DNA from 2 places in the Pseudoalteromonas sp. PAR1 genome. Region 1 is predicted to be linked to the other one. Evidence: riboswitches for the same ligand, from Rfam matches in the RefSeq annotation. Region 1 holds a riboswitch; the other holds the start of a gene.
The links. A riboswitch is a leader RNA that binds a small molecule or an ion and turns the genes downstream of it on or off. The one in region 1 is predicted to bind lysine.
Positions count from the first base shown of each region.

Region 2: it holds a riboswitch for lysine, as region 1 does, so the genes downstream of both, lysC (lysine-sensitive aspartokinase 3) here and dapA (4-hydroxy-tetrahydrodipicolinate synthase) in region 1, are expected to answer to the same signal.

Region 1 covers NZ_CAMZMY010000013.1:263-9,448, reverse strand. The annotation lists gene QL229_RS12105 (protein adenylyltransferase SelO family protein) at 1-940, opposite strand, end outside; gene QL229_RS12100 (DNA-3-methyladenine glycosylase I) at 949-1,644, opposite strand; lysine riboswitch at 1,827-2,023, shown strand; gene dapA (4-hydroxy-tetrahydrodipicolinate synthase) at 2,161-3,045, shown strand; gene QL229_RS12090 (2,3,4,5-tetrahydropyridine-2,6-dicarboxylate N-succinyltransferase) at 3,060-3,800, shown strand; gene QL229_RS12085 (PLP-dependent decarboxylase) at 3,800-5,005, shown strand; gene QL229_RS12080 (succinylglutamate desuccinylase/aspartoacylase family protein) at 5,011-6,129, shown strand; gene QL229_RS12075 (phospholipase A) at 6,317-7,354, shown strand; gene QL229_RS12070 (bifunctional GNAT family N-acetyltransferase/hotdog fold thioesterase) at 7,397-8,290, opposite strand; gene QL229_RS12065 (SAM-dependent methyltransferase) at 8,519-9,186, shown strand, end outside.
Region 2 covers NZ_CAMZMY010000009.1:162,218-171,403, forward strand. The annotation lists gene QL229_RS09790 (ATPase) at 1-754, opposite strand, end outside; gene QL229_RS09795 (hypothetical protein) at 754-1,299, opposite strand; gene QL229_RS09800 (hypothetical protein) at 1,302-2,576, opposite strand; gene nhaD (sodium:proton antiporter NhaD) at 2,725-3,975, shown strand; lysine riboswitch at 4,064-4,236, shown strand; gene lysC (lysine-sensitive aspartokinase 3) at 4,318-5,697, shown strand; gene QL229_RS09815 (4'-phosphopantetheinyl transferase superfamily protein) at 5,674-6,411, opposite strand; gene QL229_RS09820 (sodium-dependent transporter) at 6,560-7,885, shown strand; gene QL229_RS09825 (2-hydroxyacid dehydrogenase) at 7,977-8,960, opposite strand; gene QL229_RS09830 (glutathione peroxidase) at 8,926-9,186, opposite strand, start outside.

The DNA of each region.
Region 1 (9,186 bases):
ATAATAACGACAAAGCTTGCTGTTCATTTTTAAATAATGGCAGCAAGCTCTCAGCTAATCGCGCGCAATTCCAATTCGCAATGTTTGGTTGGTTACCGAATGCATAGCGCCCTTGATGGTCTATGGAACTAAACACAGTATCAAAGTCAAACTGGTTCATCATAGCGCATGGGCCGTAATCAATGGTTTCACCACTCACTAATGTATTGTCTGTATTCATTACACCATGGATGAATCCCACTCGCATCCAACTGATGATAAGCTCAATTTGCTTATCTATGACTGCGGTTAAAAAGTCTACATAACGTTGCTCTGCACGCGTATCTATCTCTGGGAAATGACAACTGAGTGCGTAATCAACTAACTTTTCTAAGCCTTCAATATCGCCCTGGGTTGCTAAATACTGAAATGAACCAACGCGAATATGACTTTTTGCTACGCGAGTTACGACAGCGCCTGGCCGAGGTGGTTGTCGATACACCGTTTCGCCGGTAGTAACAACAGCTAAGCAGCGAGTTGTCGCGACACCTAATGCAGCCATCGCTTCGCTCATTATAAACTCACGAACCGCCGGCCCAATCGCACAACGTCCATCACCACCACGTGAAAACACTGTAGCACCCGCCCCTTTAAGCTGTATGTCCCACAGTACTCCTTGATCGTCTTTAACTGCTCCAAGCAAATGCGCTCTGCCATCCCCCAGACGTGGTGAAAAATGACCAAATTGATGCCCTGAGTAACCTAAAGCAATAGGCTTTACGCTGTCATCAGTTATTGAGCCACTTAACTGTCCTGCTAGGTATTCTGGATCATGATTAATACCAAGCGACTGAGCTAATTTATCATTGAATAACAATAATGCGGGATCAGCGGCGCGATTAGGCATATCTTCAATAGCCAATAGTTCGCTGATATCGGTATACCTAGTTTGCAGTTTCATAAAAAATCCTATCGCGCAGCTATGCCAACGCGGTTATCGCCTACCCCATAGGCAACTAATTGACTTAGCGCTTGCAGGCTAAAGCCACTTTGTTGTTGTAGCTCGTTGAAAAAGTCTTGTGCAGCTTGTAATGACTTTTTAGTTTGTAAGCCACCGTCAATTAATTCATGAGCACGTAAATAATTTTCTACGTCTCGAGACAGTAAAAAAGTATCCTTACCCATGGCACGCAATGCATAAGGCCCTGTGTTCCCACCTAGTCGCGCACCATGCTTTTTTAAGTAAGCCCACAAACCGATAATATTATTTACTGGCCAATCAGCTACAAATTGGCTGAAACTACCATGTTTTTCGGCTACTTCATGGATCATGTAGGCATTTTCAGGGATCGTTTGTACTTTTTTAAAGTTACGAATAATACGTTCATCACTGGCTTTTTGCTCGAGCATATCAGGTGGCATCATTAATAATTTTTCAACACTGAAGTCCCAAAATACCTCTCGAAATCCTGACCACTTACTATTGATAACAGACCAATAAAAACCACTTTGGAACACTTTACGCGTTAACTCTTCCAACCATAAGTCATCATGCATTTTGGCAATGTCAGCGCTATCAAGCGGGTCAGAAAGCAGTGCAAGCAGCATTTCTTCACTGCCCTTACGGGTGACAGCTCGCTGATAGATATCGTTAAACTTTTCCATTTTTCTTCCAATTCGTCTGGGTAATACTAGTGTACTAAAAACACGCTTATACGTAACCATGTTGCAAAATCGGTCACTAAAAAAACGAATACTCCGCCTTGACACCTAGATGGCTAAAATGCTTTAATCGCCGCTGATACCCTATTTAACTATGTTGGCTTTAAGCTATAAAGCGAGCATAAAGGGCTGGAAGAGGTGCGTTATTCAGGTAGCGTATAGGAGGAGCACAGACTCTGTTGATCATACGTGAGGGGAATTAACGCCGAGAAGTAACACCGTTTGTGAGGTGCTTATTTCGGGCGACTGGGCTGAATCCCAGCGACTGTCACCAACAATAGCAAAACGCTATTGATTAGTTTGGTGGAGAGCTTCTGGTCTTAGTATAATAAGGCCGTTGCGTCTTTATTATCTTAAGCCCATTCGCTCTTCGAATTATACCTTGTTCGAATGACGACATGCGGCTCCATTCAATTGCTCCCGCATAAACTCTTCGAATACCTTATAAGTTCGTGAGAGATGATCAACAATTTTGATTTAAACGACTATCCACTATGGACAGCGCTTGTCACGCCATTTTCTGAATCTGGCGAGGTCGATTATACGGCCCTTGGACAACTAGTCGCCGAGCAGCAAGATGCTAATAACGGTATTTTATTGCTTGGCAGCACCGGCGAAGGACTGGCGCTTTCACTTAAAGAGCAACAAGCCATTGTTGAACATGTTTGCCAATTAGCCCCGACTGTACCACTTATGGTCGCTGTGGGCGGCATGAACCTAAAGCAGCAAATTGCTTGGGTTGAATACTGCAATCAACTACCTATTCATGGCTATCTATTGGGCTCTCCTCTGTATGCAAAACCTGGGGTTGTTGGCCAAACACATTGGTTTGAAAGCCTACTTAACGCAAGTCATCACCCTTGTATGTTGTATAACGTACCAGGACGAAGTGCAGTTGAGATTTCACCGCAGGTGATCAAAAACCTTGCTGAGCACAAAAACCTTTGGGCTTTAAAAGAAGCCAGTGGTGACATTAGCAAATTTGAAGGCTTTAGAACGGCGTCACCAACACTGGCTATCTTCAGTGGTGATGATGCACTTATGCCGTATTTTGCTCAAGCTGGTGCAAAAGGCTTAGTTTCGGTTGCCGCAAATGCTTGGCCGAGTCAAACCCATGAGTTTGTTAAACGCAGTTTAAGTGGTCAATATCCAAATCTATTCACCGATTGGTCGCAAGCGATTCAAAGCTTATTTGCTGTCGCAAATCCAATCCCCGTAAAAGTACTGATGCACCTGCAAGGTAAAATAAATACCCCGCATTTACGTCCGCCGCTTACGCATTTAGAGCTAGAGCAAACAGACAGCATCACCCACGCAAACAACACAATTTTATCTTGGAACTAAAAACAGGTTTTATCATGAGCTGGTTAGAATTATTAAACAACTTAGAATCGGGCGCAGTGCGCGCAGCAACACAAGACGAAAATGGCAACTGGCATGCCAACGTTGAAGTTAAACAAGGCATTTTAGAAGCCTTCAAAAATGGTACTAACACCGAGTTCCCGGGTGGTTTTGTGGATAAGCACAACCTAGCACCACAGGGCTTTGCTGCAAATGCCGGCGTGCGTATGGTACCAGGTGGTAGCAGTGTTCGTCGTGGCGCACACGTTGCTAAAGGCACGATTATCATGCCACCAGCGTATGTAAATATTGGCGCATTCATCGACGAAGGTACGATGGTCGACAGTCACGCATTAGTGGGTTCATGCGCACAAGTAGGTAAAAATGTTCACCTAAGTGCAGCAGTACAGTTAGGTGGCGTGCTTGAGCCAATTGGTGCCAGCCCTGTGGTTATTGAAGATGACGCTTTCATCGGTGCAGGCTGCGTTATTGTTGAAGGTGTGGTTGTGAAAAAAGGTGCTGTACTTGCGCCGGGTGTGCGCTTATCTGCAACCATCCCTGTCTACGATTGTGTTAATGAGCGCCAGCTAAACAAAGGTGAAGCAATTCCAGAAAACGCGATTGTAATCCCAGGTTCTCGCCCTGCTTCAAATGCATGGGCTCGCGAGCAAGGTTTAAGCATGTCTTGTGCATTGATCGTGAAATACCGTGACGAACAAAGCGATGCATCATTATTGTTAGAAGAGGTTTTACGTTAATGAGCTTTTTGAGCACGCCCATCAAGCAAGCGGTTGAACAAGTTTCAACACATCTTGATACGCCATTTTTTATCTATGATTTAGATAAATTAACTGCACATTTAAATCAATTAACTGCGCAAACCGATGTGAAACTTTGGTATGCCGTTAAGGCCAACCCGCTGTCTCGCATTATTCAATGTTTAGACAGCGCAGGGTTTAATTTTGATGTTGCGAGTAAAGGTGAACTTGAGCAAGTACTTGCCCAAGGCATCGATAGCGAGCGCGTGCTCAACACAGGGCCTGCAAAGAGCCCTGCACAAATTTCACATTTTATTGCTCGCGGCGTACGTACCTTCGTGGCCGAGAGCATAAACCAAGTTCGCTGGTTAAATGAGCAAGCAACAAAAGCAAATTGTCAGCTGCAAGTTCTGTTGCGTGTACAACTTCGTTGGCCAGACAGCGAAAAGAACCCACTTGGCGGCGATAGCCTTACTCCTTTTGGTTTGGGCTGTGATGAGTGGCAAGCGCTCACAGTAAGTGATTACCCTGCTCTTAACTTTGATGGCCTGCATATTTTCCAATGGGGCAATATGCTGAGCACTGACAAACTCGCCGAGCTATGGCGTGCGATGATTGCGCCATTACAACAACTAGCAAGTGCATTAAATATTAACCTTAATATTCTCGATTTAGGGGGTGGCTTAGGCATTCCTTATACTCAAGATGCTAACCGACTCGATTGGTCTGCACTTATCGAGACTCTGGCGGGTATTAAAGCAGATGCCGGTGTCAAAGAGCTTTGGATGGAACTTGGCCGCTATGCGGTGGGCGAATGCGGCCATTACGCCACACCGGTTGTTGAACGCAAAGAAAATTACAATCAACAGCAGGTGATTTTATCAGGCGGTATTAACCATTTACTTCGCCCTGCTGTAACAAGCCAAGATTTTCCTGCGGCGTTACTGCGTGAGTCAACGGCTGAGCCAAGTGCAATGACTTTATACGGGCCGCTTTGCACTGCACTTGATTGCTTAGGTGAGCACCAACTAGCTAGTGATTTAAGTGAGCAAGACTGGTTGGTATTCAGCCAATGTGGCGCGTATGGCTTTACCGAAAGTATGCCGTACTTTTTATGCCACGAATTAGCGGCTGAATACATCCTTGAACAAGGCAATATTGAGTGCATTCGTAGCGCTGAAGATGCCAGCTATTATTTAAGGTAATCACCATGAGTAAAGAATTAATCAGCCAAGAGAATATTGTGGTTGGCGAAATTGCCAACGGCCTACCACTGACAATTCCTGTGTATCGTTTAAAAGGCGATGGCACAGGGCCAAACGTGTATATACAAGCTAATATGCACGGTGCTGAAGTACAAGGTAACGCTGTAATTTATCAATTGCTTGAGCAGCTAAAATCACTCAAGCTGCGTGGCGACATTACCCTAGTGCCTTATGCCAACCCAATTGGTTGTAATCAAAAGTCAGGTGAGTTTACTTTAGGTCGCTTCGATCCAATTACTGGCACCAACTGGAACCGCATGTACCGCTTTAATAAAGTATTACCATCACAAATTGCTGAACTGCACAAAGACAGTGATGATGCGACCCTTAAAGCTGCGTTTAAACAGGCACTCGTTGCTGACATCGACAGCCAATTAACGGGCCCAGATTACAGCTTAACAACGGGTAAGCGCATTGCACTTAACTTGCAAAAGCTTGCCCATCAGGCTGATATTGTTTTAGATCTTCACACAGGGCCTATCTCAAGTAAGCACTTATACTGCCCCCAATACGCCAAAGCCAGCGCGAGCTATTTTAATATTGAGCATGTGTTATTGATCCCAAGTGATTTTGATGGCGCAATGGATGAAGCGAGTTTCTGCCCATGGTGGTCACTATCTGAAGAGCTTGCCAAACAAGGCCGTGAATTTGCAGTTCAAGTCGAAGCATTTACCGTTGAACTTGGTAGCCAAGAAAAAATCGATTTAAGTGCAGCCCTTGAAGACGCCAATAGCATTTTAAGTTACCTCAATCATAAAGAGGTATTGGTTGATGCCGCATATCAACCAAAAGCGATGACACGCTATGCCTGTATGCTTGAAGATTATGTAGCTTACTACGCACCTATGGGTGGCATGGTTGAATACCTTGCACCACTCGGTGGTCATATAAAAGCAGGCGAACCTATTGCTCATATTTTACGAATGGAGCGCTACCTTTCTGAGCAGCCACTACAAACATTGAGTTTTGATAAAGACGCCATCGCTATTTTGCATTTTGCCTCAGCAAGCGTGAATCAAGGCACCGAACTTTATAAGTTTTTTACTAACGTATTTGAGCTATAAGCTCACCCCTTCTCATTGCGTGAGAGTCGACGGCTTATGCCCTTAGGCCGTCACAGCAGGGCTCCAAGCTTAGCTTGGGGCTCTCTATTTACCTAAAATATCAACAATTCAGTATAAGTTCACGGTTACTTATGTAAAAATCGTTATAATTATTCTTACTTATAAGTCTATTCAAAAGGGAACTGCAATGGGATGGCGCACTTGGCTGGCAGCTGCTGGCTTATTTTCTGTACCTGTATTTGCTCAAACTGAACAACCACAAACCAATGAACAAGATGACGCGCTAGAACTCGTAAAGCAGTGTATTTTGAACGAAGCCATTGGCGGTGACGGCAAACAAACACTCGAAGAACTTCGTAAAAAATGCTCTGACTTAGACGAGAGTAAAAAACTTACCGCTTTAGACAAACGTAAAGCCCGTGAAGAAGTGAGCAAGAAAAACCGTAATGTGATCACTCCTCATAAGCGTAACTACATTTTACCACTTTCATATGTATCTAATCCGAATGAGCGTCCATTTGATGGTTTAAAAGATCTTGCTGAGCAAACTGATGGTGAACCACTTGATAACCTTGAAGTGAAATATCAACTATCAATTAAAGTGCCTATTTTCGAAGGCTTCTCAGATAAAGATCAGGGCGTATTCTTTGCGTTTACCATGCAATCGTTTTGGCAGTTTTATAACAAAGATATTTCATCACCGTTTCGTGAAACAAACTACGAACCAGAGATCTTCTGGGTGAACTACCTTGATCCTGAGCATGTGCTTTGGGGCGATGAAATGGCAATTGCAATTGGTGCATCACATCAATCTAATGGTCGCAGCCAACCAAATTCACGTTCATGGAACCGTATCTATGCCGATTTCTTATGGGAAAAAGACGGCTTTGTATTTAGCTTTAAGCCTTGGTACCGAATTCCGGAAGATAAAAAAGACGATGAATTAGAAGCGCGTGGCGATGACAACCCTGATATTTACAAATACATGGGTTACTTTGAATTCTCAGGTGCATACCGTTATAACGAGCATGAATTTAGCTTTATGACCCGTAATAACTTAAATTCAGATAACCGTGGTGCAATCCAATTAGATTGGTCTTTCCCTCTATGGGGCAGATTACGTGGTTACGCACAATACTTTAATGGTTATGGCGAGAGCTTAATTGATTACAACGCCGATATTGAACGTTTTGGTGTGGGTATTCTGTTAACTGACTTGCTTTAGCTGATAAAGAGCGAGATTTAGTTAGCTCGCTCTGAATATGCGTTATTTTTTAACAATGAAGTGACCTTCAAATTCAGCAACTAACACATCACCATCGTATACATTCACTGGTACATGGTAGCTTGCTTTGCCACTGTCTTCTAAATCCGCTAACTTGCCTTTACAGCCAGCCAGCTCAACACTACCACGAGGGTCGTTATTCAGTGGCTTAAGGTATTTAATGTTAGCATCAGCTAATACGATATTCCCTTCAAGGCCCGCTTCTTTCAGTGCAAGGTAAGTAGCACCCCAGCCAGTTAAAGTCGCCAGACTGTAAATTGAACCTGCAAACATAGTGTTATGAAGGTTTAAATTCGCATCTAAATCAGCACGAGTAGTAAATTGCCAATCGGTATAGCTTTCAACTTTAATTCCCATCGCATCACTGATTGGAATCGACTCACGCCACGTATTTTGCAGTACTTGTGTCCAGTTTGGATGACGGAACCAGCCCGGCTCAGACGGTTTTTGTTTTACCATTTTCCAGTGTTGTACATCGTCATAGGCAAGGTGCGCTTTTTCTTTTAGCTCGTAGCCGTGACGTTTATAAAACTCTAAGGCACGTTCACGGGCAAAAAGCACGAGCTCATCGGCATCTTGAGTCCACGCTATTTTTTCTAGCTCATGCAGTAAACGACTACCAATGTGCTGATTACGATTCCCTTCAGCAACCGCCATATAGCGTACTTGTGCTTGTTGATGATTATTAAAATGCAAACGTGCTACACCTAATACTTCGCCATCATTGTTTTTAATAAAGCGATGCTCGGCATCTTGCTCTAAGTCATCTTGCTCAGAACCGCGCGGCTCACCCCAAGGTGCTCTTAAAACCTGCCAACGTAATGAATAATACGCTTGCCAATCTTCGCTACTTTGCGGTGTGGTCACTTTAAACATAAATACTCCTGTGAAAATACAGCCACTGTCTGTTATTTTTCTAACGTGGCTCGACGAATGCAAATTACGATACGCGATCTTCTTGCAAGTTGGAATAATACTTTGGTGACCCAGCTTAAATTATTATTCAGAGCTGTAAAAACTAATGCACAATTGCACTTTATGGTGACTAGTCTATGCTGAAACAATTGTCATACTTTTTAAACATAAAAGCTAAAGGCCCGAGATATGGAACATTTTTTTGAACCCAGTGGCGCAATAAAGCATAGTTTTATTGAAGAATGTCACCAGTTAGGGCAGCTGATTTACTGGCACAAGCAAGGCAATTACAGCATTCAAGTTAGGCAACTCAATCAACTACGTTGGTTATTGATTAACGAAACTCTTCAATCCGTTATCGAAAAACGTCAGCCTAACAGGCTTCTTTTCCCTCATTTACAATATCTTGCGAAGCTCTGGCAGAAACTTGATGAACCTAAAAAAATTTTAGAGTTAGGCTTAGGTGGCGGGGCAATTCGTAACTATCTTCAGCATACCTACCCTGATAGCCAGCTTATTTCAGTGGAAAAAAACCCCGATATTATTCACTGTTATAAACGCTACTTTGGTGGAGATCACACAAGTAATTTACGCTGTTTCGATGCTCAACAAATACTTGAGCAAGGACACGAATACAATTGGATTATATTGGATTTATTCAGTGAAGTAGATGGCCCACTGTTTTTATACAAACATACTTTTTATGCCAAGCTTCGCACAGCGATGGCTAAAGGTGGTGTATTATTTATTAACTTTTTATCCAGTCACCCATCGCAGTTAAAGCAACTTGAGCATTTACTTATCACCGAATTCGGCAAGCGACCAAGTATCGAAAAGATCCCTAATTATGTGAATCA
Region 2 (9,186 bases), on a different contig from region 1:
CAAGAGCTGCGATAGGCTCTTGCATTGACTCAAGGGCTTTTAGTTCACGTTTAGCGCGATTCACTTTATCAAATGAACGTCGCCACACTTCATAAAAGTCGACCCGTGAGTTTGACATATGACGCTCAAATACACGTAGCATAAAGCGCTTAACATCACTGGCACCTAACTTATGCAAGTTAAGAATACGGCGGAAAATTTCTTTGTAAATCGCTGAGTCTTGCACGTTATTGAGGGGGATCATCTTTAAGTTGATATCGCCATCAAACGGCGTTGCGCCGCCAGTGAGTAGGGCGTTTAGCTCTTGCGCTTTTAATTCGATTGGATTGAAACCTTGCTCTTTTAAGTGATTAAAAAGCTTGGTGAATTTTACAATGGTCTTGCCTTGAGTGTAGTGCTCTAGGTTTAACTTACCTTGGTAGCAAAAAAACTGATGCGCATATCCGGCAATTTTACCAAGGCCAGCAACACCAATCACCACAGGGCCATTAGGTAGGTCAGCTTCGAGTAAAATATAGGATTGATCTGACGAAAAGTAGAACTTTCGGGTTTCATCTAAGTCGTGGCCATCCCATTCTGTTAAACGTAAATCATTAATCAGTGGAAATTGCAGGGCATTAATCACCGAGCTTTTACCGGTATTATTTGGTGCACAGATTGAGCTACTTTTATCCAGCGGGATCACGCATTTTGCATAGCCTGCGGTATTTAAAAGCGCAAGTTTGCTGAGTCCGTAAAGGCTTTGGCTTTGCATTATTCGTCATCTCCTAGGTAGGTTTCTTCGTTTACTTCCATTAATGCATCGATATAACGATAAATTGGCGCTTGCAGCATAAAGCCGTTTTCTACTTCGCGCGCAAGACCTAAACGTACCATACGTAGGTAAACGTCTTTGCGTAAATCTGAGCCTGAGAAGATTTCTAATTGATCAAACAGGTGCTTGTTGATTTGCACTAAGGTTTGCATCAGTTCTAGGTCGTTTACTTCATCAAACAAGGCACGCATTGGATCTTTACCGGTATTGGCATAGTGCTCAATCAAGATGTAGATAGTTAGTGCGATGGCACGCGAAATTTTACCCATGTTTGGGGTGCTTTCGTCGCTACCAAAATAGTAAAAGCCACGGCTATCGTGTTGTAAGTCATGGCCAAGGGCGTTAAATAACGCGCGATAAGCATCAATGTGTTGGTCAAGCTCTTGCCACATAAGCGTGTCTTGCTCACTAATGTGGTAGCCTGATGTGAGCTTTTTATTTATAGCTTGCAGATGCGTTAAATCATCTAAATTAATATCTGTCATGGTTATTGCTCTGTTGCTTTTTTATCGTCAGCAATCGATGAGTTAAATGGGTAAAGAGAGAAGTGTTGCTGGGCAATTTTTATTTTTACTTTCTCTTGGCTTTGGCTAATCTCAAGGTCGCCATCGCTAATTAGTTTTTGATACAAGAACAGCATTTCGTCAGCCTCAAGATCTGGGTAGCTTTCATCTAAAAAACTAAGGAGTGGCTGAGCTTTTTTGCTGGCTTTTTTAAAGCGTTTTTTAAATTGGGTTTTAACATCGTTGTAATCAGGAATATGCGGACTTTGATACGCAGGTACATCATCCTGTTCAGGAAGCTGATATTCATCGTGCTCAAAGTCGACTAAGCCTGCCATATAGGCCACGATATGACGTTGCTGACCAAGTGAAAAACGCTGTGCGTCGGAGACAAAATTAGGCTGTACCGCACTTAACATGTTATCGACGCCATTTTTACGCACTAAACCAAGCACTTTAGCCGCTTGGCGAGTAATTAGGTTATTGCGGCGTAATTCTTCACGCAGCGGCATCAGCATATCGGCGCTTTTACGTAAGCTTTCACGACCAACTAAATGCATTTCTAAAATACGGGTACGTAATTGTTCAAGCATGCGCTTGTCTTGATATGACTTACCTAGGCGGTCAATTTGCTCTATTTGCGTGCTAATTTGCGATTCGATGGTATGAAAGCAAGCATGAAAATCACCACGAATATCAACCATTTCAAGCATAGGTTCAATGTATTCATCGAACGCTTCAATGACTGCTTGATAGCGCTTTTGCAAAGATTGCACTGCGTTGTTAGCTTTGGCTTGCTCAACAATATTTAAAATTGCGTTTTCATTATGGGCAAACAATTTCATTATTTTGCGAACCCGATCATCCATAATGCGGCTAAAGCGGCGTAGCTCGTCGTAATCTTCAATTTCACCCGCTTTAGCAAGGCGGTTACCAAGACGAGCAAGGTCATCAACGAGCACACTAATTTCTTGGGCAAGACCTAGGTGTTCTTCTTGCAGCAAGAAAGTCGCAAAATCGGCGATCGCGCGGTTGATTTCTAACTGCGATGACTTAGCCAGTGGGATAATGATGTCTTGATTCAATAAACGATTTGTTTCTTTATAAATGCGTTCATTTGACCAAGTGGGTTGTTTTTGTTTTATCGCATTTTGTACGTCTTTCAAGCTGAAATCAGCCATTTTAAAACGTTTAAATAATAGTTCTAACACCCCCCAATGCTCTGTAAGGGTATTTAATAACTTTTTAGCTGGGATCATAAGGCTCCAGTAAATTCAGACTTTGGTGTTAGCGATTAGTAGTAAATTATGTAATTGAGAATAGTTTTATGCTGTCGATGCTGCTAGAATCCGCGCCGAAACACTCGTCTTACAATTTTTACATTATTATAAAGGTTGTTCAAACACCATGGTAACCCCACTTATCCTAACCCTGATAGCGGTGGCATTTTTGCTTATCGTTATAGAGGATATTATCCATGTTAACAAGGCCAAAACGACGCTTTTTTTTGGTACTTTATGCTGGATTATCTTATTTATCTCTCCGATTCATGGGCAAAGCCCAGAAACCATACAACATCAACTGGATCACAATATATTAGAAATCGCGACTTTGTGGCTATTTTTAATGGCTGCGATGACCTTTGTAGCGTATTTAAACTCTAAAGGCTTTATCCAGAATATTGTGCATAAAATTATGCCAAATCAAATCAGTGAACGAAAGCTGATGTTTTTGATTGGTGGTTTTGCGTTTTTATTTTCATCGATATCAGACAACATAACGGCAACTTTAATCTCGCTTGCGGTAGTGATGTCACTGAAGTTAGATCCTAAAAAATTAATAAAATACGCAACCTTAATTGTATTCAGTGTTAACTCGGGTGGGGTGTCGTTGATCACGGGTGATGTTACAACGCTAATGATTTTCTTAGATGAAAAAGTCACCATTGCTAACTTGTTATTATTAATTGTACCTGCACTTGCAAGTGTTGCATTGTTAGCGGCAATGTTATCGGTGGGTATGTCGGGTAATGTGGTATTTGAAAAGCAAACGGCTCGTCGTATTGAAAAAACCGATATTACCATTGCGGTTATCTTCTTCTCGACGATTATTGCTACGTTAACGCTGAGCGTACTTTATAGTGTGCCACCGCTATTAACCTTTTTATTTGGTTTATCACTGATGTTTTTGGTTGCGCAATTTTTAATGCGCAAAAAAGATGTGAACAAAAAAATCATTGATTATATTCGTGAAATTGAGTACGACACCTTATTGTTCTTCGTGGGTGTGTTATTGCTGGTTGGCGCATTAAAAGAAGTTGGCATGCTTGCTAAATTTACTCACCTTTATGAATTGATGGCGCCTGAATATGCCAACTACTTGATGGGGCTATTATCAGCGGCGGTAGATAACGTACCTCTAACTGCAGCACTCTTGAAAGCTGATATTGTGATGAGCCCTCAGCAATGGCTGTCGTTTACTTACGCAACTGGGGTAGGTGGTTCAATGCTTATAATCGGCTCTGCGGCAGGTATTATTGCCATGAGTAAGGTCAAAGCACTGACCTTTATGAGCTATCTTAAAATGTCGGTTTATTTATTAATTGCTTATACCGTTGGTTATTACGGTTCGCACTTAGCGGGCAGTTTAATTTCATAAAACAACTTGACAGCTAGACGTCTAAACGTTAACTTTCGAAGCCTGCTTTTAACAGCAGGCTTTGTTATTTTAACCAGGTGTTAACTTAACATTCAGAAGAGGTGCGATACTTAGGTAATTAATGTGAGGTGACGAACGCCGATGACCATTAATGAGGGAAGTACTCGCCGAGAAAATTAATCGGACGTCACGGTTATTTTTCGGTTTATGGGGCTGAATCCTCAAAACTGTCACCAAACTAGGTGGAGAGCTTCTGGCATGGACTACTCTTTATTTTCAAAGCACCCCCTTGCCGAGTTCTTCTTGATTTACTGTGGATAGTTTTCCACAAAAGGAGACGACATGAATACCCAATTAGCCGCCAATACAAAATCAGATTACGTTGTTGCAAAATTTGGCGGTACCAGTGTAGCTAACTTTGATGCTATGAGCCGCTGCGCAGAAATCGTTTGTGCTGATAACCAAGTACGTATTGTTGCTGTGAGTGCCAGTGCTGGCGTGACAAACCATTTAGTTGCATTGTGTAAACGTGATTTGAGCGCGGTTGAGCGTGATGAGCACATTACCGGCGTAGTCGCCATTCAAGAAGCAATTTTGGCAGAGCTGTCGCTCGATGCTGATTTAGCACATGGCTTTAATGAAACGCTTAAGGCTTTTCAAACTTTGGCATCAGAAGGGGTTAAGTCAGTAGCTGAGCAAGATGAGCTACTGAGCTTTGGTGAGCGTTTATCATCGTATTTGTTCACTCAAGTATTACGTGGTCAAGGTCTTGATGCGGTGCGTTTTGATGTACGTAAGGTGCTAAAAACAGATAGCCAATTTGCTAAAGCAACACCTAATGTTGCAGCAACCGCTGCGGCTGCTAAAGAGCATTTAGTGCCGCTACTTGATGAGCAAGTTGTCGTAACTCAAGGCTTTATTGGTAGCAATGAACATAATCAAACAACGACTTTAGGGCGTGGTGGTTCAGATTACAGTGCTGCATTACTCGCTGAAGCAATTAACGCAAAAAGCGTGCATATTTGGACCGATGTTGTGGGTATTTTCAGTACTGATCCGCGTTTATGCGCCAAAGCAAGCCCAATTGCTCGCTTAAGCTTTGATGAAGCGGCAGAAATGGCCACGTTTGGAGCAAAAGTGCTGCATCCTGCAACTATCTTACCAGCGAGCCGTAGCCATATTAGTGTGTTTGTTGGTTCAAGCCGTGAGCCGCAATTAGGCGGTACATGGATTGAAAAAGAAAAGTCTCAGCAACCGGGTATTCGTGCAGTAACGCAGCGTAAAAACCAAATTCTATTAACGGTTAAAAGCCCAGAAATGCTCCTAGCGAGTGGTTTCTTAGCGCGTGTATTCACCATTTTAAGTGAGTTTAATATTTCGGTTGATTTGGTTACTACCTCAGAGATCAGTGTTGCAATTACTTTAGATAACGCGCCAAATGCATCACGTCCTGAGCTTGATCAAGCCTGTTTAGATAAGCTTTCTGAGTTTTGTCATGTATCGGTTGAGAACAACTTGACGCTGGTGGCTTTAATTGGTTCTGAAATTCAATTACGTCAGCAAGAAATGAACTTAATGCAGGTATTAAGTGACTTTAATATTCGTTTAATTTGCCACGGTGCAAGTAAACATAACTTGTGCTTCTTAGTTGAGCAAAGCGAGTCAGATGAAGTCGTGCAGGCTATTCATAGCCGACTATTAGAAAGCCAAGTCGCGGCGTAAGTCGTTAAAGTTAATAAAAGAGCACTGCCAGTCAGTGCTTTTTTGTGCCACGACACTTATATCAAAGCCTTCAATAGAGTTACTATTCGCGCTGAAATTATGTTTGCTCAATTCTTCAAATACATTAGGAGCAAGTAGTTTCGCAATTGGCTGTGCACTTGCTTTGGCAAGCGCTTCTTTTAATGTCCAAATTCTAAAAAAGCACTGTGCCTGTTCATCGGATGCATCAAAACGGCTAATTAAGTCAACTTCATCTTGATGATAAAAGTGCTTTGCGAGTTTGATAAAAGGGCGAGGCTTACTGCTTTGTTCAATATCAAAACCAAATAGCTGCTGTTCTGGGTTAAGAGCTGCACCGATTAAACCATTTGAATGAGATAAACAGGTCCACACAGGTTCTCTAACCGGGGTATGTAGCTTTAGCTTGCTGTCTTTGTCATCAAACTGGCTCGATATTTCATTGAGGGCTAAATCGTCATTAGGGTAAGCGTGTTGATACAAATATTTTAACGTTAGGCGAGTCGCTAAGTACTCTTGCTTGGCAGCAGGGACTTTGCGTTTTTCAAGCACACTTAACTCAAACTCACTAAGTAATTTATCAAGGGGTAAACTTGCAACATCAATACGTGCTGCATCCATCAGCATAATTTTTTTGGCCGTTGATTGGCTTTGCTGCTCGATGATAAGAGTATTCGAAAAGTAGTGACAGCTCATGGTTTAACGCTTACACGAAGGCTCGTATTTAGTTTTGTTTATTTTTACAGCAGATGCACATTTATAGGCACGAACAAACGCAAATAGTTTACGCAGTTGACTGTAATTATGGTTTAATGAGGAAAAATAATAACAGATTTGTAGATGTATGGCACAAGTTCGTGACGGCTTTCAAAGTCGATTAGGTTTCGTTTTAGCAGCTTCTGGTGCGGCGGTAGGTTTAGGTAATATTTGGGGCTTTCCAACACAAGCGGCAAACCATGGCGGCGGTGCATTTTTACTTGTTTATTTTATTGTTATTTTCTTATTAGCGCTTCCAGCTCTTTATACTGAGCTATATTTAGGTCATCAAGCACAAGCTAATCCGGTAAAAGCATTATCAAATGCATGGCAAGATACAGCGCCTAAAGTAGGCGCTGCAGCAGGCTATATTGGCCTCTTTGGTGCGATTGTAATGCTAAGCTTTTATTCGATTGTCGCAGGCTGGATGCTCGCTTATGCCCTTGAGCCAATCGCAAACTTCTTTGGTTTTACTGAGTTAAGTAACTTTTTACACAGTGACTCGATGGCACGTAATTTTGTGTTTACACCACTGATGCTTATTCTTACTGCGAGTATTATTTTAAAAGGCGTTAAATCAGGTATCGAGACTTGGTCACGTCGCTTAATGCCATTATTGCTAGTGTTATTAGTGGCATTAATTGCTTATATCGCGACCTTAGACGGTGCGATGGATGGTTTTGCAGCCTATTTAGTGCCAGATTTTAGTCAAATTCTTGATGCAAACTTAATTATTGCGGCAATGGGGCAAGCGTTCTTTTCATTGTCGTTAGGTGTTGGTTGTATGATGGTTTACGGCTCTTATTTAAAACCAGATGCCAACCTACCTAAATTAACTGGCACTGTGGCTCTACTGGATACCGGTGTGGCCTTTTTAGCGGGTTTATTGATTATTCCGGCTATTTTTGTTGCTCAACATAACGGTGTAGAGGTATTTAGCGGCGGTAAACTGGTCGGTGAAGGGCAGTTAATTTTTGCGATTTTACCTGAGCTGTTCAGCACAATGGGCCAAGTGGGTTTACTCGTTGGCTTATTATTCTTTGTTTTAATGTCGATTGCCTCAGTGACATCAACTATTTCATCGACCGAAATTCCAGTGGCATTTTTAGTTGAGAATCACAGTATTGAGCGAAAAAAAGCGACCTTATTTGTGACGCTAATCGTGTTTATTGCTTCATCACTAATCATCTTAAACTTTGACTGGTTATTTGGCTTAGTGATTATGGTGCTTACACAGTACCAATTACCTTTAATGGGACTGTTCTATTTCATTACTGTTGGCTGGTTATGGCAGCGTGGTAATAAATTGCATCAAGTATCGAGTGGCCCTCATTATTGGTTTGCCCAGTACATTCGCTTTGTCTGTCCGCTATTAATGACGGCGGTATTTGTGAACGTGGCGTTGTTGAAATAGAAACTTGAGTTACAAGTCTCTAGTTTCAAGGGAAAAGTAAAAGGCGTAGGGTTTAAACCTCACGCCTTTTTTAATTTAAGGTGCGCTTGCTTTAAGTAACTTCGTTAGTTAATGGTAATCCTTGGCTTATTTCATTGGCGCTTTGCAATGTAGTGCAGGCTATTTCGCTAAGTGCTTCTTGGGTGAAGAAGCCTTGGTGGCCTGTGACTAACACATTCGGAAAGCTAATAAGGCGTGAAAAAATATCGTCTTGCATGATTTCTTCACGGTGATCTTTAAAGAATAACTCTGACTCTTGCTCATACACATCAAGCCCTAAGTGTCCGAGCTTTTTAGACTTAAGCGCTTGAATACAGGCTTGAGTATCGAGAAGTGCACCACGAGAGGTGTTAATCAGCATGACACCGTCTTTCATCTTCTTAAATGCGCTAGCATCAATTAAATGATGGGTATGCTCGTTGAGCGGGCAGTGCAATGAGATGACATCACTTTGTGTGAGTAATGTGTCTAAATCACACAGGGTGTAAGGGCCTTCACCAGCCATTGGGTCACAAACGAGTACTTTCGCCCCAAAGCCATTTAAGATATTTACCAGTGCTAGGCCGATTTTGCCACAGCCTATAATCCCGATGGTTTTTTTGAATAAGTTAAAGCCTAGCAAGCCGTTTAAATCAAAGTTACCTTCACGTACGCGGTTAAAGGCTTTATGGGTTTTTCGGTTGAGCGTTAGCATAAGGGCAATACAATGCTCTGCCACGGCTTCTGGGCTATAAGCGGGCACACGGCAAACCTTGATGTTATGCTCTTTGGCAGCATCAAGATCAACATTATTAAAGCCTGCACAGCGTAATAAGATTGCCTTTATGCCTAGGGCAGCCATATCAGCAATGACGTGTTTGTCGACTGTATCGTTAACAAACACGCACACAGCATCAAAGCCTTGGCAAAGGGGGGTGGTATTGCTGTTTAAGGATTGCTCAAAATAACTGAGCGAAACAGACTCAGCGTATTCAGTTAGGTTCCTTTCAAAAAACGGTTGCTCATACTTTTGCGCACTGAATAAGGCCAGTTTCATCATTTAAATTACTCTCTATCACCATTTTGAGGGTTTCGGGTTTGGTGCGCGGGGCATATCGCGCAACGAGTTGACCCTCTGAGTTTATAAGAAATTTGGTGAAATTCCATTTAATTGCGCGGTTTTGTGCTATTCCACGGGTATGACATTTTAAATAATTAAATAAAGGATGGGCGTCTGGGCCGTTGACTAACACCTTGTTAAAAATAGGAAAGCTAACATCAAA